Regions from separate parts of the Providencia sp. UF-183 genome, predicted to be linked through region 1. Evidence: predicted binding sites of a transcription regulator. Region 1 holds the regulator's gene; each other region holds the start of a gene.
The links. Region 1 encodes CRP, which controls carbon source genes, mostly activating them, when cyclic AMP is high. Its sites were predicted from a motif close to ATGTGANNNNNNTCACAT; they were not measured.
Positions count from the first base shown of each region.

Region 2: a site for CRP is predicted at 4,158-4,175, ahead of pth (aminoacyl-tRNA hydrolase). Genes of this name have one in related genera too.
Region 3: a site for CRP is predicted at 4,539-4,556, ahead of gntK (gluconokinase). Genes of this name have one in related genera too.

Region 1 covers NZ_JBSICD010000017.1:82,906-90,613, reverse strand. Annotated here, with positions in the region: gene AC4IFT_RS15800 (hydrolase) at 1-371, shown strand, start outside; gene AC4IFT_RS15795 (YheU family protein) at 368-577, shown strand; gene AC4IFT_RS15790 (phosphoribulokinase) at 636-1,502, shown strand; gene AC4IFT_RS15785 (OsmC family protein) at 1,593-1,994, opposite strand; gene crp (cAMP-activated global transcriptional regulator CRP) at 2,349-2,981, shown strand; gene AC4IFT_RS15775 (hypothetical protein) at 3,169-4,143, shown strand; gene AC4IFT_RS15770 (hypothetical protein) at 4,328-5,689, shown strand; gene AC4IFT_RS15765 (aspartate aminotransferase family protein) at 5,750-6,964, opposite strand; gene AC4IFT_RS15760 (aminodeoxychorismate synthase component II) at 7,094-7,669, opposite strand.
Region 2 covers NZ_JBSICD010000002.1:296,401-304,108, forward strand. Annotated here, with positions in the region: gene hemA (glutamyl-tRNA reductase) at 1-442, opposite strand, end outside; gene lolB (lipoprotein insertase outer membrane protein LolB) at 941-1,597, shown strand; gene ispE (4-(cytidine 5'-diphospho)-2-C-methyl-D-erythritol kinase) at 1,594-2,469, shown strand; gene prs (ribose-phosphate diphosphokinase) at 2,538-3,485, shown strand; gene ychH (stress-induced protein YchH) at 3,790-4,056, opposite strand; gene pth (aminoacyl-tRNA hydrolase) at 4,356-4,946, shown strand; gene ychF (redox-regulated ATPase YchF) at 5,050-6,141, shown strand; gene AC4IFT_RS02870 (esterase/lipase family protein) at 6,515-7,708, shown strand, end outside.
Region 3 covers NZ_JBSICD010000021.1:45,750-53,457, forward strand. Annotated here, with positions in the region: gene AC4IFT_RS17590 (class I SAM-dependent methyltransferase) at 1-199, opposite strand, end outside; gene AC4IFT_RS17595 (ABC transporter ATP-binding protein) at 211-978, opposite strand; gene AC4IFT_RS17600 (FecCD family ABC transporter permease) at 975-1,979, opposite strand; gene AC4IFT_RS17605 (ABC transporter substrate-binding protein) at 1,988-3,025, opposite strand; gene gntR (gluconate operon transcriptional repressor GntR) at 3,226-4,221, shown strand; gene gntK (gluconokinase) at 4,691-5,233, shown strand; gene gntU (gluconate transporter) at 5,230-6,585, shown strand; gene AC4IFT_RS17625 (SGNH/GDSL hydrolase family protein) at 6,824-7,708, opposite strand, start outside.

The DNA of each region.
Region 1 (7,708 bases):
ACCCCGGTTCCTTGCCATTAAATTTGTTACAGCTAAAACAACTGAAACGTATTCGTGAATTTGATGATGTTATCACCGCTCGTATTCATGGCTTTGATGATGCAACGGATTATTATCAGAAATGTAGCGCCCTCCCTAAGCTTGCCTATATTACGAAACCAACGTTAATCATTCATGCCAAAGATGATCCTTTTATGGCACCTGAAGTCGTTCCTGATTTATCCCATTTACCTAAAAACGTGGAATATCAAATGACTGAACACGGTGGCCACGTGGGCTTTGTGAGTGGGACATTAAGAAAGCCTCAAATGTGGCTAGAAACCCGGATTCCACAATGGCTAACTCCTTATTTAAATAAGGAAAAAGAATGATTATTCCTTGGCGAGAGCTTGCGCCTGAAACACTGGATAATCTGATTGAAAGCTATGTGTTACGCGAGGGCACCGACTACGGCGCCCAAGAAAAAAGTCTGCAAGATAAAGTGAACGATGTGAAACGGCAGTTAGTTTCTGGCGAAATTGTGCTAGTCTGGTCAGAATTGCATGAATCCGTTAATTTCATGCCTAAAGCCCGCTAACCCGCTTCGTTCGCTGTTTCTGAAATAGTGGCCATAAGCGCAACACAGGGAGTCCGCTATGTCCAAAAAACACCCGATTATTGCCATCACTGGTTCAAGCGGTGCTGGCACGACCTCAACTAGCCAAGCATTCCGTAAAATATTCCATCAATTAAATATCCAATCTGCTACGCTAGAAGGTGACAGCTTTCATCGCTATACGCGTCCTGAAATGGATATGGCAATCCGTAAAGCCAGAGAACAAGGCCGCCATATTAGTTATTTTGGCCCAGAAGCCAATGACTTTGCGCTACTTGAGCAAACACTGGTGGATTACGCCAAAACGGGCTGTGGAAAATCACGAAAATACCTACACACCTACGACGAAGCCGTGCCTTATGGTTTACAACCGGGTACATTCACCCCTTGGGAATCGTTGCCAGAAAAAACGGATGTGCTGTTTTATGAAGGCTTACACGGTGGGATAGTGACACCTGAGCACAATGTTGCGCAACATGTTGATTTACTTGTCGGTGTTGTGCCTATCGTGAACTTAGAGTGGATACAAAAGCTTATCCGTGACACCACTGAGCGCGGGCACTCCCGAGAAGCGGTAATGGATTCAGTGGTACGTTCGATGGGGGATTACATTAACTACATCACGCCGCAATTTTCTCGTACCCACATTAACTTCCAACGCGTACCGACTGTGGATACCTCAAACCCGTTTTCAGCGAAAGCCATTCCTTCACAGGATGAAAGTTTTATTGTTATTCGTTTTCGTGGGCTTGAGCAGATCGATTTTCCCTACCTGCTATCAATGATATCAGGCTCTTTTATCTCTGCGATGAATACTATTGTCGTGCCTGGCGGGAAATTAGGTCTCGCGATGGAATTAATTATGACGCCAATAGTCGAAAAACTCATTAGCCAGAAACATAGCTAAATTGTTTTTTAATTATTAAACAAGATGCTTACCAATAATTAAGATAAGCATCTTTAAATTCAAATATATTAATAATAATTAAATTTATTTTTAATTTTTTATTTCAAAGCTATGGGTCACTTCGACAGTTTTTTCCAACATCAACGCGACCGAACAATATTTTTCAGCCGAAAGTTGAACGGCACGTTCAACGGCTTTATCCGTTAATTCATTCCCTGTTACAATAAAATGCAGATGGATTTTAACGAAATAACGTGGCGCCTCTTCACGGCGCTGAGAGGTTAATTTCACTTCACAGTCGGTAATATCATTACGGCCTTTTTGTAAGATGGATACCACGTCAATTGCGCTACAGCCACCCGCAGCCATTAATACCATCTCCATTGGGCTTGGTGCTTTATCGCCTGCGTTACCGTCCATCATCACTTGGTGGCCTGACGCTGACTCACCTAAAAAAGAGAGTCCTTCTACCCATTTAACTCTTGCTTCCATTTTATTCCCCTTGAAATGAAATCGATTTAAAGGCTACATTGTTCCATAGATATAATGAATGTTATATCAGCTTTATTCTGCTGAAGCGATACAGGGAAGACTTTCTGTATTGGATATGCTACAAACAATACTTAGTTGATAGGATTAAGATCAAAACTCAACGTTGTATTTGATTATATTATAGTGTTGATATCAGTTTGTTTACCCTAACCATGAAAAGCGGTTGATGCAATGTTGCTCTTCCTGTTATTTAGGGTATATAAGACAAATTAATATGCTAAGCTAGTGACTTTAAAGCCAGCCTTTCTGGTACGCTTTCCGGATGGCTGCAATAACATACAGAGGATAACGCTAATGGTTCTCGGCAAGCCACAAACAGACCCTACTCTTGAATGGTTTTTGTCACACTGCCATATTCATAAGTATCCATCCAAGAGCACACTGATCCATCAGGGTGAGAAAGCAGAAACCCTTTACTACATCGTTAAAGGTTCAGTGGCTGTTTTAATCAAAGATGAAGAAGGCAAAGAAATGATCCTCTCCTACCTGAATCAGGGGGATTTCATTGGTGAGCTTGGATTATTTGAAGAAGGGCAAGAACGTACTGCGTGGGTTAGAGCAAAAATCGCCTGCGAAGTTGCTGAAATTTCTTACAAAAAATTCCGTCAATTGATTCAGGTTAACCCTGATATCTTAATGCGCCTCTCTGCGCAAATGGCAAGCCGCCTGCAAACCACGTCAGAAAAAGTGGGCAACCTCGCCTTCTTAGACGTAACTGGCCGTATTGCACAAACGTTACTGAATCTAGCCAAACAACCTGATGCCATGACGCATCCAGACGGGATGCAAATCAAAATCACCCGTCAGGAAATTGGCCAAATCGTTGGTTGTTCCCGTGAAACTGTCGGCCGTATTTTGAAAATGCTGGAAGATCAAAACTTAATCTCTGCGCATGGTAAAACCATTGTTGTTTACGGTACACGATAATTAACCTTTCGCCTCACTCCCTTGGTGGGGCGCACACTTTCAAATAGCGTTGTATCATCGATATAACGCTATTTTCCCAAAATACGATTATTTTATATATCATTTTTTAATGAGTATCGTTTCTTTATATTTTCTCTATTTAGCTCTCTATAAAATAATAATTATAATATTAAGTAGGGTTATATTTATGAAAATTACACTTAGCAATTTGTCAGGTCATTCCGATATTTTTAAAAACATTAGTAATTCCGATGATTTTATAAAGAAAATCTTTACTGTTACTGCTTCATCGAGAAAAGAACCATTATCCACTCAGCGGCAATCTAAACCATCACATGCTTGTAGCCTAGAAAGCATTGACTCAGCTTATGAAAGTGATTCAGAAAGTATAAAGGATACTAAATTATTACACTCTGACGAATTTAAGTATAAAGTTGATCAACTGAAAGGTCGATTATATAAGTTTTATGCATCTACTTTTTATAATGAGCAAGATGCCAATTCGCTAATAAAAGAAAATCAGACAATTTTTGAAAATTTCAATCGCGCTGATGAAGAAATGCATGGATATGCCAATTTTTTATATCGGTACGTTAAAATTCCAGGGGTTAATATCAACACTCCAGAAATAAAGGATGAAATCATAAAAAACTATCATCCACCTAGGCAACTAGAAAATAAAAACGGTACTAAAATCCCCTTAATAATTCAAAGAAACACAAAAGAAATTATTAATGTTAATTCCCCATTAGAGCAAGTTAAACAAAAAACAACGCCTTTTTCTCAAAAAAAAATTACATATGTACACTATAGAGTTGCTGACAATATTCAAGAGCATTCTAAATCAACCCCTCTACCTAAAAGCACTTTTGATTTTAAGGGGAATATATTACAAACAAAAACATCAGCATTAAGAACACAATATATCAAGCAACATTACAAACTATCTAACAAATCTACGCCATTAGACCATAAAGAACGAAAACCTCACTTAAATAGGAATGTCACTTCAATTAAAAACTCTGACTTAATAAAAATAAGCAATAGCATTAAAAAAGAAAAAAGACTAATTATGGAAATGAATTCACTTAAAGATAATATCTTTGAAATACAAAAACAAATTCACATTAATGATAATTTATTGAACGAATTAAAAAAATAAATCATTCAATAAAGTGTTTTCTTTTTTCATTTAAAACCATCATTAAGTCAATGATTAATTACATCTTATCAACATAACAATGTCATAAGATAAAACCAACATATTGAATAGGTTAATAATTTCAATATTAAGCATGAATATTTAATTAATAAATTACTTTTTAGTATTAATATAGGATATGACTATGAAAACTAATCCCCAGAACAATACCACAACTAGCTCACTATACAAAGAAATTTCATCAACTGGAGCTACAAGAGAAACACCCACTATTATACAAAAAATTAAAAATATAAAAGTAAATAACCCATTCTCATCTTTTCGTTTTAACAAAAAAGATGTGGAATCAAAGTTTCACATAAACCTAACAGAAAATGAATCACAGGAAAAAGAATTAAATTTATTCCATACATTAAACTCAAACAAAAAAACAATATCCACCCTCGAAAATAAGCTAATAGAAAAATCTTTTAAGATCCCACAATTCATCAAAGATTTAACAAATAAAATAGAAAAATCCATTAATAACTTGTTAGATAAGAATAGTTTTTTTAGTGAAAATCCCGCTACAGATGAAATCATCGAAAAGCAAAATGAAACAATAGGCTACCTTAAACATTACCAAGATTTATTAGACAGAAATGAAAAATTAACAAATAAACAAGAAGAGCTAAAAAACGAAATTGATGATCTGAAATCATCCATAAGATATGAGTCAAAAATAAGAGGAATTTCACACTTAAAAAAAGAAAGTAAATACCTTTCTTCATTAGAAGAAGAAGTATCAAAAGAGATTAACATGGAAGAAAAGAATGAAAAATTGGAAAGTTTAATTAACATGCAAACGACAGTAAAAAATTTACTAACTGGTGAACTAAAAGACATAAAAAATAAAATTCACAATATTACATTGGATAAAAGTGCTCTAGAAAAAAACATTTTAGCTATAAAAAAACCAATAATGAGCGAATTTTTAGTTACTTACGATGAAGACAATACGCCTATATACCATGATGAATCTCACAACTTTGATTTTGATGATGTATTTGAAAAAAAATCGGAAGTAGAAAACACAAAAAACAATGAAAATATTGATAATTTAATATTTGAAAATAATTCATTATATAATCTAATAGATGAGTTAGTTAAAAACAAAATTAATTCAACAAGTATGTTCCATGAATTAAAGCTTAAAAATGATATAAAAGATCATGAAATTAAAGCACTAAGGGAAATACTTGCTAATAAAGAGAAAATGATGACCTCTATTAGTCTCACTTCATTATCTTCTGGTTACAGTTCCGATAATGAGGCTAATAACCTTACACCAGACACTAAGGTTAATGAGAAAAAAACAGCTCAAAAAAAAGAGAAACTAAAAAATAAATACCCTTTAGCCAAGAATAAAAAAGTAAATAAATATTCACATGAACATAAAGTTCAATGCCTAGCTGCTGGAATACCCAGTAATAGCTCAGAAGAGCAATTACAAGCACGGTTAGAGGACCAAGCTAAGATGAAAAAAATGCCATTACCAGCTCAATAGCCGTTATAAAAAACAATTTTTTAATAAGTTGCAGAAATCATTCTGCAACTTATCTTTCACTTATTTCAGCAACTTCCCGATCGCCGTCTCTAATTTCGCCATACCGCTGTTGATTTCTTCTTCAGAAATAATCAGTGAAGGCGTAAAACGCAGTACATTAGTGCCTGCATTTAACATCATTAAGCCTTCTACAGCACTGGCTTGCAAAACATCTTTCGAACGGTTTAATAGTTTGCCATCTAACTCCGCGCCGATTAATAACCCCATTCCTCTGATCTCGGAGAAAATGCCATATTTATCGTTCAGCTTATTTAAATGAGCAACGAATAGCTCGCGACGTTTTTCGACACCTTTTAACACTTCTTCAGTATTAATAATATCAAATGCCGCATTACCTACCGCGCAAGCTAATGGGTTACCACCATAAGTCGTCCCATGAGAACCGACTTCCATGGTTTTCGCGATTTCTTCTGTGGTGATCATTGCACTAATTGGAAAACCACCGCCCAATGCTTTTGCCGTAGTTAAAATATCGGGTGTCACATCATAGTGCATATATGAAAATAGTTTACCTGTACGCCCCATTCCACTTTGCACTTCATCGAAAATTAATAAGGCGTTATTTTCATCACACAGTTTACGAACACCTTGCAGAAATTCTGACGTAGCCGCAGTGACACCGCCCTCACCTTGTACAGGCTCTAAAACAACCGCACAGGTATTCTCATCTATCACTGCTTTAACCGCATCAAGGTCGTTAAAAGGCACATGGATAATGTCCGCAGGCTTTGGCCCGAAGCCATCTGCATATTTAGCTTGTCCACCGACCGAAACGGTAAATAATGTGCGCCCGTGAAACCCCTGCTTGAAGGCAATAATTTTGGTTTTATAAGGGCTGTATTTTGTGATGGCATAACGACGTGCTAGTTTAAAAGCCGCTTCATTGGCTTCGGAACCTGAGTTCACAAAAAACGCGCGATCGGCAAATGTTGCTTGGGTCATTTTTTGCGCGAGTTTAAGCGCTTGTTCATTGGTAAAGATATTACTGACGTGCCAAAGCTTCTCACTCTGTTCACGAACGGCCGCGACCAAACTTGGGTGGCAATGACCCAAGGCTAAAACCGCAATTCCGCCTGCAAAATCAATGTATTCTTTGCCTTGCTGATCCCAAACACGGCTTCCTTCGCCCTTGACTGGAATAAATTCTGCTGGCGAAAATATAGGCAACATGACTTGGTCAAAAGTCTGCCGATTTACTGATTGTTGTTCTGTCATACCCCTCACCTGCTCTAACTTGATGCTTAAGTGAAAATATAAGCATCAAATATGAATAAAAAATCACAAAAGAGCAATAGGTAAGGGTGAAATATGCATAATTAATTTATTATGAACAATATTACCAAACTAATACTTTAGGAAATTATTCAATAACTCATGACCTTGTTCACTCAGAATGCTTTCAGGGTGAAACTGAACGCCTTCGATTGGCAAGGTTTTGTGCCGTATCCCCATGATTTCATCAACATCACCGTTATTTAGTGACCAAGCTGATACATCAAAAGAAACAGGAAGTGTCTCTGCGGCAATAACCAGAGAGTGATAGCGAGTCACCGTCAGTGGCCGGTTCAAACCTTTGAACACGCCTTGATGGTTATGATGAATTGCGGATGTTTTGCCGTGCATCACTTCACGGGCTTTAACGACAGATGCGCCGAAAGCTTGGCCTATGGCTTGATGACCAAGGCAAATCCCTAAAATGGGCAGTTTGCCCGCAAAATATTTTATCGCCTCAAGGGAGATCCCTGCTTCATCTGGTGTACATGGCCCAGGTGAAATCACCAGATGCGTAGGCGAAAGCTGTTCAATTTCTTCGATGGTAATTTCGTCATTACGTTTTACAACAACCTCAGCCCCTAACTCACAAAAGTACTGGTAAAGGTTGTAAGTAAATGAATCGTAATTATCAATAAGTAGAAGCATAGTAGCCTATCCGACTGATTTTTATCATTATATGTTATA
Region 2 (7,708 bases), on a different contig from region 1:
CAGAAAATGATTTTTGGAATAAACGCTCTAATTCACTGGATAACGAATGGCTATCTTGTGAAAGTGCAAACGCTTTTTTCACTTGGCCTAAAATTTGCGGCTCCCCTAATACCAAGGAGTCAAGGCCACTTGCCACTCGCATTAAGTGGCTAACGGCGTGGTCATCTTGGTGCCAATACAGGCTAGGCTGCAAATCCTTTGGGGTAATTCCGTGGAAATCACACAACCATTTAACCAGCTGCTCTTGCGCTTTGTCTTGCGACTCAAGGCTCAAATACAGTTCTGTTCTATTACACGTAGACAGCACAACGCCGCCATTCACTTGAGGTTGTTTAAGAAGATCCTCAAGTGCATGGTCGATTTTTTCAGGACCAAAAGTCACCCGCTCACGCAGGGCAACTGGTGCCGTTTTATGATTGATGCCTAAGGCTAATAAGGTCATTGCGCTTTACGACTTACTCACATTGCTTACATTGCTAATTATTTTGTCAGTAACGTTATGCTCATTATTAATAAAGAGAACATTACTGCTATTTATATACGACTATTGTAGATGATCCTCGCGACGCTTTCTACGCCTTGCAAGGTTCTATCATTCAGAAAGATGACCAATCCCAAAAAATAAACGAAAAAAAAGGTATTAACGATTATTTTTCATGATTGAAACCTATCGTTCCTTTAATTTTATTGTTAGCAAATTATTAATCACAACGCTAACGACTACAATAACATGCATAAAGAATGCAATTATTTCGCACAGAAAGCAAATGGTGATGTCCTATTGCTTTAATCAACTTTACGGGAAATAACCCTATTCTGATTGATTCAATCAGCAGATTAGCGCACAATTTTGCCCATCAATACGCTACCTTATGTATAACCTAGCGTAATTCGCTTTAATTTATGATGTTATCTGTGCCCTAAAACGTTGAGATTGACTATGCAATTAACCCAAGTTTTGTCGTTCACTCACCCTGTAAAAGGCTTTTGGCGGCTTTTGCCTCTTTCCTGCCTTTTATTAACAGCTTGTGTCACTACGTCACAAAATACCACCAAAGGCACAGGTTCAGCGTCTGACGCGCAATGGAAAGCCCACCAGCAAGAATTGAATCAACTGCGTGATTATCAAACACGTGGCTCTTTCGTTTATAATGGCGGCGAAACCAAGACTTACGCAAAATTCTTCTGGCAGCAATATACACCCGAAAAGTATCGTTTATTGCTGACAAACCCGCTGGGAAGCCGTGAATTAGAACTCACCGTTGAGCCTGATTTGGCGCGTTTAACCACCAAAGATGGGCAAACTCATATGAGTGATGTCCCTAGCGAGTTAATCTATCAACTGACTGGCATGGAAATCCCGCTAGATGACTTAACTGCGTGGTTAGTGGGTTCTCCGGGTCGGGCGACGGATTTCACCTTAGATGAAAACCACTTACTGAAAAACGTGACGTTTGAACAAAATGGGGAAAAATGGGTGTTAGATTATATTTCCTACGACACCAAAACCTCGCCAATGCTGCCAAATTACCTTGAACTACGCCAAGGCGACCGATTAATTAAATTGAAAATGGACAGCTGGACACTGAAAAAATGACATTAACTTGGCCCTCTCCTGCTAAATTAAATTTATTCTTGTATATCACGGGACAGCGCCCAGATGGCTATCATGAGCTACAAACGCTGTTTCAATTTTTAGATTATGGCGATGAAATCACGATTACCACACGCCATGATGATCAACTGAATTTAGTAACTGAAATGGCTGGGGTTCCTCCCGAAAAGAACTTAATTTTGCGGGCTGCCACATTACTACAACGCTATTGCCGTGAAACGCTCAATTGGGCTCAGCCCCTTGGTGCGGATATCGCGATTGATAAAATCCTCCCGATGGGCGGTGGTATTGGCGGTGGTTCATCGAATGCGGCAACCACATTGATTGCCCTCAATGAACACTGGGGTACACAAGTGTCCGATGAGGTTTTGGCTGAGCTTGGCAAAACGCTCGGTGCAGATGTGCCTGTGTTTGTTCGAGGCCATGCTGCATTCGCTGAAGGAATCGGTGAAATATTAACCAAAGCTTCCCCTAAAGAGAAATGGTATCTGGTTGCTCACCCCGGAATTGAAATATCAACTCCGACTATCTTCACAGATCCGCAATTAAATCGAAATTCTCCAAAACGCTCCCTAGCCGCATTATTACTGGCTCCGTACGCAAATGATTGCGAACCGATCGCAAGAAAACGTTTTCGTGAGGTTGAACAGCTTGTTTCTTGGCTGTTAGAATATGCTCCGTCTCGCCTAACAGGAACAGGCGCGTGTGTTTTTTCTGAATTTGAAACACAAGCGAATGCCCTTAAGGTGTTAAATAAAGCCCCATCGTGGGTGCAAGGGTTCGTCGCTCAAGGCGCTAACGTATCCCCACTGCACAATTTCCGCGCTGGGATAACCCGTGTATTGCACCAATAAGTAATGAAACAACGCTCATTGCTATTGGTCAACAATATCTCTCTGGACGCAAGCCTGAGGTTTTTCTCGTGCCCGATATGAAGCTTTTTGCTGGTAACGCTACACCGGAACTAGCACAACGTGTTGCTAACCGCCTTTACACTAATCTTGGAGACGCGGCTGTTGGTCGTTTTAGCGACGGCGAAGTCAGTGTTCAAATTAATGAAAATGTTCGCGGTGGTGATATTTTTATCATCCAGTCAACTTGTGCACCAACTAATGACAACTTAATGGAACTGGTTGTTATGGTCGATGCCCTGCGCCGTGCATCTGCTGGTCGTATTACCGCTGTTATCCCTTACTTCGGTTATGCAAGACAGGATCGTCGCGTACGTTCTGCCCGTGTACCAATCACCGCTAAAGTTGTTGCCGATTTTCTGTCCAGTGTTGGCGTTGACCGTGTTCTCACTGTTGACCTTCACGCAGAGCAGATCCAGGGCTTCTTTGATGTTCCTGTTGATAATGTATTCGGTAGCCCAATTCTTCTGGAAGATATGCTCCAGAAAAACTTGGAAAACCCAATCGTTGTATCTCCAGACATCGGCGGCGTGGTACGTGCTAGAGCTATCGCAAAACTCCTGAATGACACCGACATGGCAATCATTGATAAACGTCGCCCTCGCGCAAACGTTTCTCAAGTTATGCACATTATCGGTGATGTTTCAGGTCGTGACTGCATCTTAGTTGACGATATGATTGATACCGGTGGTACTCTGTGTAAAGCGGCTGAAGCGCTGAAAGAACGTGGTGCAAAACGTGTGTTCGCATACGCAACTCACCCGATTTTCTCAGGCAATGCTGTAGACAACATCAAAAATTCAGTGATTGATGAAGTCATTGTTTGTGACACTATTCCACTGTCACCTGAAATCAAGGCGCTGCCTAACGTTCGCACCTTAACATTATCAGGCATGCTGGCTGAAGCTATTCGTCGCATTAGCAACGAAGAGTCAATCTCAGCAATGTTCGAGCACTAATTACCGTCAGGTTATTCATGCTCTTACAGTGATGGAATGAAATCACAGCCAAAAATTAAGCCCCTGCAGTCATCTGTAGGGGCTTTATGTTTTTAGCGCGTATAGACAATAGATACCTATTTCTATGGCTTTTTTTATTCACTCAACCTCTACGCCATAAAAATAACCAACTTCTTTGTTGTGAATGCTTAAAAAAACAGACACAAAACCTATACAGCTAGGCGACCTTGACGTTAAAAACATCGACTATCACCCAGCTAACTATCACCTAAAATTATCGCTGGCTTATTAATAAGCTAAATAATTATGGATAACGGTGATTATCTTTACGACCGTAATGTTTTAATACCCAGTAACGGTCTGCAACTTTCTCACGTCCCCCAACTCTCGCCCCTGCTAGCCACACCATCGCACCCACGAAAATTCCGAAGAGTGAGCCGTTAGTAACCAGTTCAGACAAGCCAAAATTGATCACATGGGCGAATAGGTTAACCCCAATGCTCCCAATCATCATGACCATCCCTAATCCCATGAGAACATTACCAATTAAATGAGCACTTTTCCGTTTCATATCTACCTCCAGTATCAGTGGACTGATAAGCAAGCATCTGTAAATTAATTCGGTGATTCTTTATATTTATGTAAGGATTATAGTGCATTAAGTAAAATTTTTTGCGATAGGCATCACAAGGTACAAAGTTGTCCATAATATCTACCCATAAAGTGCTTTTTATCAAAAATACAGAAAAAACGAATAGTTCATAACGCAACTATAATGAACGTGATGTTTTTATCGGATTTTTGTACATCCTCCCCATCACAAGGTAAACTAGGCGATTAATTCCATAAACTGACAGTGAAATAGTCGCCGTGAGCAAAATTAAATTAATTGTTGGCCTTGCAAATCCGGGGGCTGAATACGCACAAACCCGCCATAATGCAGGGGCATGGTATGTTGATTTGTTAGCTGAACGTCACAATCAACCCTTAAAAGAAGAACCGAAATTTTTCGGCTATACCGCACGCATTAATCTTGGTGGTAATGATATTCGCTTATTAGTACCGACCACCTTTATGAACCTCAGTGGGAAAGCCGTCGCAGCCATCGCAAATTTTTATCGTATTAACCTCGATGAAATTTTAGTCGCCCACGATGAGCTTGATATCCCACCGGGTGTGGCAAAAATGAAGCTTGGTGGTAGTAATGGCGGCCATAACGGGTTAAAAGACATTCAGAGCAAATTTGCCAATAACCCAAATTTTTACCGTTTGCGCATTGGTATTGGTCATCCGGGCGATAAAAACAAGGTTGTCGGTTTCGTTTTAGGTAAGCCACCGATGTCTGAGCAAAAACTGATTGATGATACGATTGATGAAGCGGTAAGGTGCACAGACATTCTGTTATCTGATGGAATGGACAAAGCGATTAACCGTTTACATAGCTTTAAAGCGACTGCATAAGAGTTCATTTCATCAAAATCGACTTTTTGTGTATAATCAGCGCCAATTTCTAAACATTGGGTGCAGCACTCGCCTGCCCCTCGCTATTTAAGGTGAGAAACATATGGGTTTTAAATGCGGTATCGTTGGTCTGCCAAACGTGGGTAAATCCACATTATTTAATGCATTGACCAAAGCCGGCATCGAAGCAGCCAACTTCCCTTTCTGTACAATTGAACCAAACACGGGTGTTGTGCCAATGCCAGACCCACGTCTTGATCAATTAGCTGAAATCGTGAAGCCACAGCGTATTTTACCAACCACCATGGAATTCGTGGATATTGCAGGCTTGGTTAAAGGCGCATCAAAAGGTGAAGGTCTCGGTAACCAGTTTTTAACTAACATCCGTGAAACTGAAGCTATCGGCCACGTTGTACGTTGTTTTGAAGATGACAACATTATCCACGTTGCTGGCCAAGTTAACCCCGCTGAAGATATTGATGTTATCAATACTGAATTAGCCTTAGCTGACCTTGATACCTGTGAACGTGCTATCCACCGCGTACAAAAACGCGCTAAAGGTGGCGATAAAGACGCGAAAGCGGAATTAGAAGCGTTAGAAAAATGCCTGCCACATTTAGAGCAAGCAGGCATGCTGCGTACATTGGATTTAACCACAGAAGATAAAGCCGCAATCCGCTATTTAAGCTTTTTAACGTTAAAACCAACCATGTATATCGCGAACGTCAATGAAGATGGCTTTGAAAATAACCCATTCTTAGACAAAGTGTATGAAATTGCACAAGCCGAAGGCTCTGTGGTTGTCCCTGTATGCGCGGCTATCGAGTCCGACATCGCTGAGTTAGATGATGAAGAACGCGACGAATTTATGGCAGATTTAGGCATCGAAGAGCCAGGCTTAAACCGCGTTATTCGTGCTGGTTATGAATTACTAAACCTGCAAACTTACTTCACCGCGGGTGTTAAAGAAGTTCGCGCATGGACAATCCCTGTCGGTGCAACCGCGCCACAAGCGGCTGGTAAAATCCATACTGACTTCGAAAAAGGTTTTATCCGTGCTCAAACCATCGCATTTGCGGATTTCATTCAGTACCGCGGTGAACAAGGTGCAAAAGAGGCAGGTAAAATGCGCGCAGAAGGAAAAGACTACATCGTTAAAGACGGTGATGTCCTGAACTTCTTGTTTAATGTGTAAGCCTACACTTAAGTCCTATACTGTTTCATAAAGCATCATTTCATAATAAAACAGCATAAAATTCATAATATTAACTGGGTTTTATGCTGTTTTTTCCTCAAAGTATCCTGAAGATAATTATTGGCCCCCACACTAGATATACCTTGGCAACATGGGTATTTAGTTATCTATCGTATTGGTATTTCCTCATATCGCACAAAAAAGCGACTCATGACGTACTCTACCTCAGATAAATCTCGTTCATCTCTCATTCATTAAATTTTTTCAATATTTAATTTGTTTTTAACCTTCTCAATCTGTTAGCGTAAGTCAAATTTTCATCACTATTACCAAAATAACATTCAAAATATGACCTACAATTAAAGGATAAATAATGAGTCAAGATGAAAAAAAAGAGCATATTCAACACTGTTTTTGTGAGTTTGATGAGAAAAAACGGGTTGCTTGGGAGTGTACGACTGAACACAAGTCACTGAATGCCAAAGCTTACCTCTATGTCCCTGCCACCAAAGTGGTTCCTGTCATTTTTTTACCCGGTATTATGGGGTCTAACTTAAAACATAAAGATACAGGCGATTCGGTCTGGCGAATACGCAGTAATCTGACATTAAAGGCATGGGATGCACTGGGATGGGTTTTTACATCAGGAAAGCGCCGTCGTGAGTTATTAGATCCTAACGCAGTTGTGACGGATTTTGATCAAAAGGTGGGAGATAATGATAAAGAGTCGACTTATTTTGCTAACTCTCGCCAACAACGTGGCTGGGGAAGCGTATTGCAATTTTCATATGCAGAGCCTCTCGACAAATTACAAAAAGAATTGCTGATATGGGAAGATTATTATAACCAAGCGCGAAGTGATGGTATCGCCACTGTCGATGCAGCAACGGAGTATTTTAAAGGCACTGGCAAAGGTTCAGCGTCTATTTTTCAACATATTTTAGACAAGAAACTGTCACCTGATGATGAAAACCCGCTTTCGCTTAAAGAAGCGGCTAAATTTCGCAGCTTGCTACTTCCGCTTCATGCTTTTGGTTATAACTGGCTGCAAGACAACGCGCAGTCCGCACAAGAACTTGCCGATTATATCGATAACGTGTTGAAAATGTATAATTATGATGCTAATGGGCGAGTCGGACATGGACTGGCATTTGAAAAGGGGCATGAGAAAGTCATTCTGGTAACCCACTCAATGGGCGGGCTAGTGTCACGTTACGCCTCGGAATTATTAGCCACACCATACAAAGATAAAATCCTCGGGATTGTACATGGTGTAATGCCGGACTTGGGGTCACCCACTGCCTATAAAATGATGAAAATTGGTGAGCATTCCATGCCAATGGGGTTAGTGTTGGGTATGAGTGCTACGCGTTTGATGTCAGTATTAGCGCAATCCCCAGCGCCATTACAACTTTTACCATCAGCAAACTATAACCACGGAAAACCGTGGTTACGAATTGAAAAAGGCAGCCCTGATGGAATGACGGATTTATTACTGCCTCAAAATGGTGATCCCTTTGAGGAAATTTATCTTCAAGATGATGTATGGTGGCGGATGTATGAATCA
Region 3 (7,708 bases), on a different contig from region 1:
CCACATCCAACAAAGTTTGTGCGCCCGTAAAATCCATCAGTTCACGAAAGCGCAGTAAGTAGGGGTCATTAGGGTTGGCACAATTTTGCGCCATCTGCTGCGCTTTTTTATCCCAATGCTCGGGTTCCTTACGAGTTCTATGCGCTTGTTGCATATGTTCTTGGTACATTTTAGAAAAATCAATTTGGTTGATTAACATGATCCCTGACCTTAAAAAGAAAATGTTGATGGAAGCTGGAAGTGAGCTTGGATACTGCGCTCATCCACATTATAAAGTGCTGCCAAGTTAGTAAGTGTTAACATACTTTTTGATAAGCCTTGTCGTGCTTTTTGTTGTTTATCCAGCAAAATGACATTGTCGGCGATGGCGGCGGCGTGCTGTGGGTGATGGGTCGACATCAACACGGTCATGCCATGGGCTTTCAATTTCTCAATTTGCTCAAGTAGGCGAATTTGATTACCAAAATCGAGGCTAGCGGCAGGTTCATCCATAATCAGTAGTAAGGGTTTCTGAATTAATGCACGAGCGATTAAAACCAATTGTTTTTCGCCGCCACTGAGTGTGCTGTAAAGGCGAGTCGCAAGGTGAGGAATGTTCAACCGCTCGAGTTGTTGAAGTGCTTGGTTTTTTTCGGCGTCACCGGGGACAGAAAATAGGGAAATATGTGGGGTTAAGCCCATCATCACCATATCTAATACAGTAAAGGTAAAAGGCGTATCGTGAGCTTGCGGTACGTAAGCAATCACTTTCGCGATGTCCCGCTGTTTTAGCGATTTTATAGACTGATTATTGAGTAAGATATCGCCGTGGATCGCAGGTAGTAAACCTAATATCGTTCTCATTAACGTGGTTTTGCCACAACCATTCGCACCGAGCAGGCAAGTAATTTCCTTTTCAGGCAAGGAAAGATTGATGTCGTCAATGATTGCGGTGTTGTGATAGCCAATGGCAACGTTATTGAGGGTCATTATGCTCATTTGACCCGCCTTGTTTGCAATAAAATTGCTAAAAAGAACGGCGCACCCACCGCAGAGGTGAGGATCCCCAGCGGCAATTCAATCGCGGCGATAGTTCGAGCGAGGGTATCCGTTATCAATAGCATAATTGCCCCAATCGCCAGTGATGCGGGGAGCTGGTAACGAAAGTTAGCGCCCACTATCATTCGCGTAATATGGGGAACAATCAGCCCTATCCAACCAATAATACCGGCAATGGACACCGCACTTGCCGTGAGCAACGTGGCACAGACGATAAAGATAGCGCGTGTTAAACCCACATTTACCCCTAAGCTTTTGGCTTCTTCATCGGATAAGCTCAGTAAATTCATGCGCCAGCGTAATAATAGCAGCGGAATGATGCCTATTAACATTAATGGCAAGACAGACAAAAGGTCTTCCTGCGTAATGGATGACAGCCCACCGAGTAACCAAAATGTAATCGAGGGTAATTGGGTATAAGGGTCTGCCAAGATTTTCATTAATGAAATGGCGGAGCCACAAATGGCACTGATGGCAACACCCACAAGGACTAACGATAAAATGGGGTCGTGTTGGCGAGCAAGGCGCGCAATAAAGCACACAATAGCCACAGTAATTAAGCCCCCAATAAAGGCGGCTAATTGGATATAAATCAGTGATTGACCGAAGAAAATCCCGACAACGGCACCCACGCCAGCACCGGCGGATACCCCTAAAATATCGGGGGAAACCAACGGGTTGCGGAACATGCCTTGGTAAGCGGCACCCGCAATGGATAATCCACCACCAATAATAATTGCAGCTAATGTACGAGGGAAACGTATTTGCCAAAAAACGGTTTCATTACGCGGATCGCTAACATCAGCTTGAGAAGAAAATAAATTGGCAAATAGGCGGTACAGTTCATCGAGGGTAAGTGAATACTTACCACTCGTTAAAGCAATCACTAAGCTAACGAATAAAATGAGAATTAATAATAAGGGTTTAACCCCTTTGTTCATCATTCCACTCATGATTTTTCCATCAGTAAATCAACCTGCTCAACGGTTAATGGCGAATGATAGAAAAGTTCAAAGAATTCAGCGATATCTTGCTTTATCGTCGCGGCAATCCCGTCATCAAAGTGGCTTTGTAAACGGCGCATGCCAAGAAGGCGATTAACCCCAGGAGGGCCATCTAACCAGCCAAATGGCATACCCGTAAAGACAAGTAACTGTTGGTTTGCAATGGCATCTAACCCTTTCCACAGTGGGGAGGTCGTCATAAATTCAATGGCTTCATCATATTGCGTTATAATGATGTCAGGGTTCCATTGATAGAGCTGTTCCATGGAGACAGTGGTGAGCCCACGGAAATTTGGGATATCCACGACGTTACGTAAACCGAGCATTTCAATAGCCTCGGTGTGAATTGAGCCTTTGGCACCTGTTTCCAACCCTTTTGCCCCTCGAGCGAGGTAAAAACTTAACGGTTTTTGTTGCGGTTTATGAGCAAAGGCAACTGCATCATCCAAATAACGTTGGGCAAGCTGGCTGAGTTTTTGTGCTTGGAGTTCAACACCAAGCGTTTCACCAAGCTGAGTGAGTTGCTGAGGTGAGTCTTTTAACCCACCAGCAATCAATAAATAGGGAACATTGGTCTGTTTCGCCACTTTTTCCGCTTGTGAGCGATAAGTGTCATCGATATTACCTGTGTCTATAATCAAGTCAGGGTTATAAGACAAAAGTTGTTCTAACGATAGCGTGCTGCCTCGCCCCGCTAAGCGGCCGTAAACGGGTAAATCGAGCCATTGTTGTGCAAAAAGCCCAGTATGGCCTTTTTTCAATGAAATCGAGGCAAACCCCACCATTTTTTCAGGGGCTAGGGCAAACATCAGTAAATCAGAGGGTGGCCCTGAACTGATAACGCGTTGAATATGGTTTGCCGCAGGAAGCTTGCCAAAGAGGGCTTCTTCGACAAGACGCTGACCCCTAGCGAAACTTGGCAAACTGTAGAAAGCAGCAAGTAAGGCACTGGATTGAAGAAATTGTCTACGATTGATTGCCATAATAAATGTGAATACGCTCGTTATGATAATAGTTATATAGCGCGAAAATTAGCGGAGTCATACTGGAGAGTCAACCTGAAAAGTTGAGTTGTTAGAAAAACTCGACATTTGTGTGATGTAAATCAGTAACAAACATTGCTATCAATAAAAAGATAGCTGAACATAGAGAAAGTTAACTTAATAAATATCACTTTGGACTTATGAAGAAGAAAAGACCCTCGTTGCAGGATGTAGCAGACCAAGTCGGCGTCACAAAAATGACGGTGAGCCGTTTTTTACGCAACCCAGAGCAAGTTTCAGAGCCTCTGCGTGAGAAAATTGCCGAAGCGCTCGAAAGCTTGGGTTATATTCCTAATAAAGCGCCGGATATTTTGTCGAACGCAACCAGTCATGCGATAGGTGTTCTACTTCCTTCATTAACCAACCAAGTATTTGCGGAAGTGATCCGTGGTATTGAGGCCGTCACAGACCGCCATGGTTATCAAACTATGTTAGCCCACTACGGTTATTTACCTGAAAAAGAAGAAGAAAGGCTCACGTCGTTGCTATCGTATAATATCGATGGCGTTATTTTGGCAGAGCGAACGCACACTGAACGCACATTGCGGATGTTAAAAACAGCGGGTATCCCTGTTGTTGAAATCATGGACAGTGTTTCCCCTTGCTTAGATATTGCGGTGGGGATTGATAACTTTGAGGCTTCTCGCCAAATGACTCGCGCCATGATTGAGCGAGGCTGTCGCAAAGTGGTGTATATCGGGGCGAGGCATGATGAGAGAACGTTTATCCGCTTAAAAGGCTACGAACAAGCGATGCTAGATGCCAACCTCGAGCCGCGTAACGTGATGACGCAAGCTAGCTCATCTTATTCATTAGGTGCACAATTATTACACGATTGCCGCGCAAAATACCCTGATACTGATGGCTTGTTTTGTACCAACGATGACTTGGCCATTGGGGCAATATTCGAGTGCCAACGGTTGGGGATTAATATTCCGCAAGATTTAGCTATTTCAGGTTTCCACGGGCATGACGTAGGGCAAGTCATGACACCGAAGTTGGCCAGTATTCTTACCCCAAGAGACCAAATGGGACGTAAAGCGGCAGAGGTGTTGCTGGCACGAATGACGGGTAAGAAACTGACAGAGACGCATTTCGATGTGGGGTTTTCTCTACTCTCGGGGGAGAGCATCTAATTATTTCCCGTCGCTCCTCGTCATACTTCGCGCTGTCGCGTTGTTGGCTGCACTCACCAACCCTAGTCACATACTGGTGTATGCTCCTAGGGCTTGGCTCGATTGCCGCCTAGCGACACCACGAATTATTTAGAGGAATCTATCGAAGTAATATATTCAAAGAAACCCTTAGAATAATATAATTGAGAAAGTTAGTAGGGATAGGATAATTAATACATTTCATTGAAATAACTAAGGTTTTATTATTGGCTAGGATTGATTATTTTTATACCTCTTTCATTCTTCTTTTCTTCGTTCATTTTCCTTTCTCAGTCAGATTGAGATTAACATCACAGATCTGTTCTCTTATTCGCCAATTTTATTGCAATAAACCCGTACTGATAATAATGTTACCCGTAACAAAGTTACCGGTAACATTTTGCCGGATGATGAAAAGAATAGAACAACGATAAAGCCTGAGGAGTTTCCTATGAGTGATACCCAAAAACAAAACTACACATTTGTCCTAATGGGGGTATCGGGTAGCGGTAAATCAGCGGTTGCCAATGGGGTTGCACAACTATTACAAGCCGCTTTTTTGGATGGTGACTTTCTGCACCCTAAATCAAATATTTTAAAAATGGCATCGGGGCATGCCCTTAATGATGAAGACCGCCAACCTTGGCTGGTGGCACTGAACCAAGCCATTTTTGCGATGCAAAGAACCAATAATATTTCGTTAGTGGTGTGTTCAGCATTGAAGAAAAAATACCGCGACATTTTAAGAGAAGATAATAAAAACTTATTTTTTATCTACTTAAAAGGTGATGCTAACGTAATAGAAGAACGGCTTAAAGCGCGTAAAGGGCACTTTTTCAAACCTGAAATGCTCAAAACGCAATTTGCAACCTTAGAAGAACCTAACGAAGCAGAAACTGATGTGCATATTGTGGACATTCGTCAATCTCTTGAAGACGTCATCGGTAATACCTGCTCAACGATTACACAGATTGTTTCGGGAGATAAAGTATGAATACCGTTGAAACCCTTAGCACACTGACGTTAGTGCTCACTGCAGTAGGTTCTGTCGTCTTATTATTATTTTTAGTGATGTATGCGCGCTTACATGCCTTTGTGGCCTTAATGATTGTCTCCATTGGTGCGGGTCTATTTTCAGGGATGCCTGTGCAGCAAATCACGGAAACTATGCAAAAAGGGATGGCTGGGACTCTAGGCTTCTTGGCAATCGTAGTTGCACTTGGTGCCATGTTTGGCAAAATTTTGCATGAAACAGGCGCATTAGACCAAGTCGCTAATAAACTGCTTAACCTGTTTGGTGAAAAACGTGCGCACTATGCTGTGGGTGTCGCAGGACTTATCTGTGCCTTACCTCTGTTTTTTGATGTGGCAATCGTCTTATTGATTGGTGTTGTTTTTGCGGTTGCTAACCGTACTGGCCATAACGTTGTTCGCTTGGCAATCCCATTATTTGCTGGGGTCGCGGCTGCGGCAGCCTTCTTACTACCTGGGCCAACGCCAATGCTCGTTGCATCGCAAATGGGGGCGGATTATGGCTGGATGATCTTAATCGGTTTATGTGCTGCTATCCCAAGTATGATTTTAGCGGGGCCATTATTCGGTAGTTTTATCAGTAAGTTTGTTCATATTGATATCCCAGCGGATTACCAAGCGCCGAAAACAGAGCATGGCAAGATGCCAGGTTTTGGATTCAGCTTATGTTTAGTGTTATTCCCACTCGTTCTCGTCGGTTTAAAAACCATTGGAACCCATTTTGTTGAGGCGAATTCAACCGCTGAACATTGGTTAGAATTTATTGGCCACCCATTCACTGCGCTATTGTTAGCATGTTTGGTGGCAATCTATGGTTTAGGTTTCCGTTATGGCCTAAATAAAGAAAAAGTGATGGAGATCTGCTCGGCAGCGATTCAACCCGCTGGCATCATTTTGCTGGTTACCGGTGCTGGTGGAGTATTCAAACAAATTCTGGTGGATTCAGGTGTTGGTCCTGCGCTGGGTGACTCTTTGATTGGTGCGGGTTTACCGATTGCGGTGGCGTGTTTTGTATTAGCGGGCGCGGTGCGTGTGATACAAGGCTCTGCAACAGTAGCATGTCTAACAACGGTCGGTTTAGTATTACCTGTTATCAGTGAGCTTGGCTATTCTGGCGCGCAGTTAGCTGCGTTAGCGATTTGTATTTCGGGTGGCTCGCTTATTTTAAGTCATGTGAATGACTCAGGCTTCTGGTTATTCGGTAAATTTACCGGTGCAACAGAAGCACAGACCCTGAAAACGTGGACAGTAATGGAAACTATCCTCGGTACAACAGGGGCAGTGGTTGGAATGATTTTCTTCGTTTTCTTATAATTTCATTTAGATAAAAAGCAAAAGGTCAGCACATGAGGCTGACCTTTCAGACTGCAGACAAACCGATTAGGTTTGACTGCAGGTTGGATTGGTTTTGAAAATAAACAAGAAAAATCAATTCATTGATTTTTGGCTGATAACACAAAGCAGGAAAAACCACGCTTTTATCCTGCTTTGTCAACAACCTTAAAGGTCAGCACATGAGGCTGACCTTTTTTTGTTTATGCACGAAAGGCAATTACTGTAACAGCTGATTGAGCTGGCTGTATAAGCCTTGTGCGCTCTTCTTGTAGCCTTCGACAGATAAATGCACGTTATCAGGACGCGCTAAGTCTTGCGCTGCCCACGTACGAATTGAGCATGGACCGCCCATAAAGGCTTGCCAGTCCCAAAACAGCGTATTTTCTTGCGCTGCGACGGCTTTTTGAATTTGAATCACACTCATTAAATTCACGGGCATTTGAGCTTGGCAGCTGGCTGCATTGCTAAATTTCAGTGAATCATTCGGACCGACCAATAGAATCACGCTATTTGGCATTTGCTGGCGGATTAAACGAATTTTTGCCCGCAAGTTTTGCTCATAAGCGGTTAAATCTAACGTGTCGTTAAATGCTTCGTTGGTACCGTAGGCCAAAATCACCATATCTGGGGACATCTGCGCTAACGTTTCGCTCCATTGGGGCTGCCATTTATCGACCATCGTTAAGGTTGCGCCGTTAATTCCGAGTGCAGACACCATCACGCCAGGCTTTGTTGAGCGAACTAACCAACCACCAATTTTCAAGCTGTTGTCTTTGCTCACAGAAACTTGCGCAGGTAATTGGGTATTGACCGGTGTTGAGAAGCGCCACTGGTTCCCTGTTGCAGGTAATGCCACACTCGGGGAAACCGCAGGAGATACACGCATTTGTGAATCACTTGAGCCTTGATACAGCGCTTGTAGCTGATAAGCCCCTAGCGCGGGTTGTAATGGTTTCAATAACACATTGCTATTCGCGGCTTGTGGCTCTGCAATAAAGCCCCCTAGCGGGTAATCGAAGCGTTCATCTTTACGGCTTGAAGATAGCGACCACTCTTTTTTCTCGCTCATGCGGTTGATGGTCGCAGTGCGTTGACCCGGAAC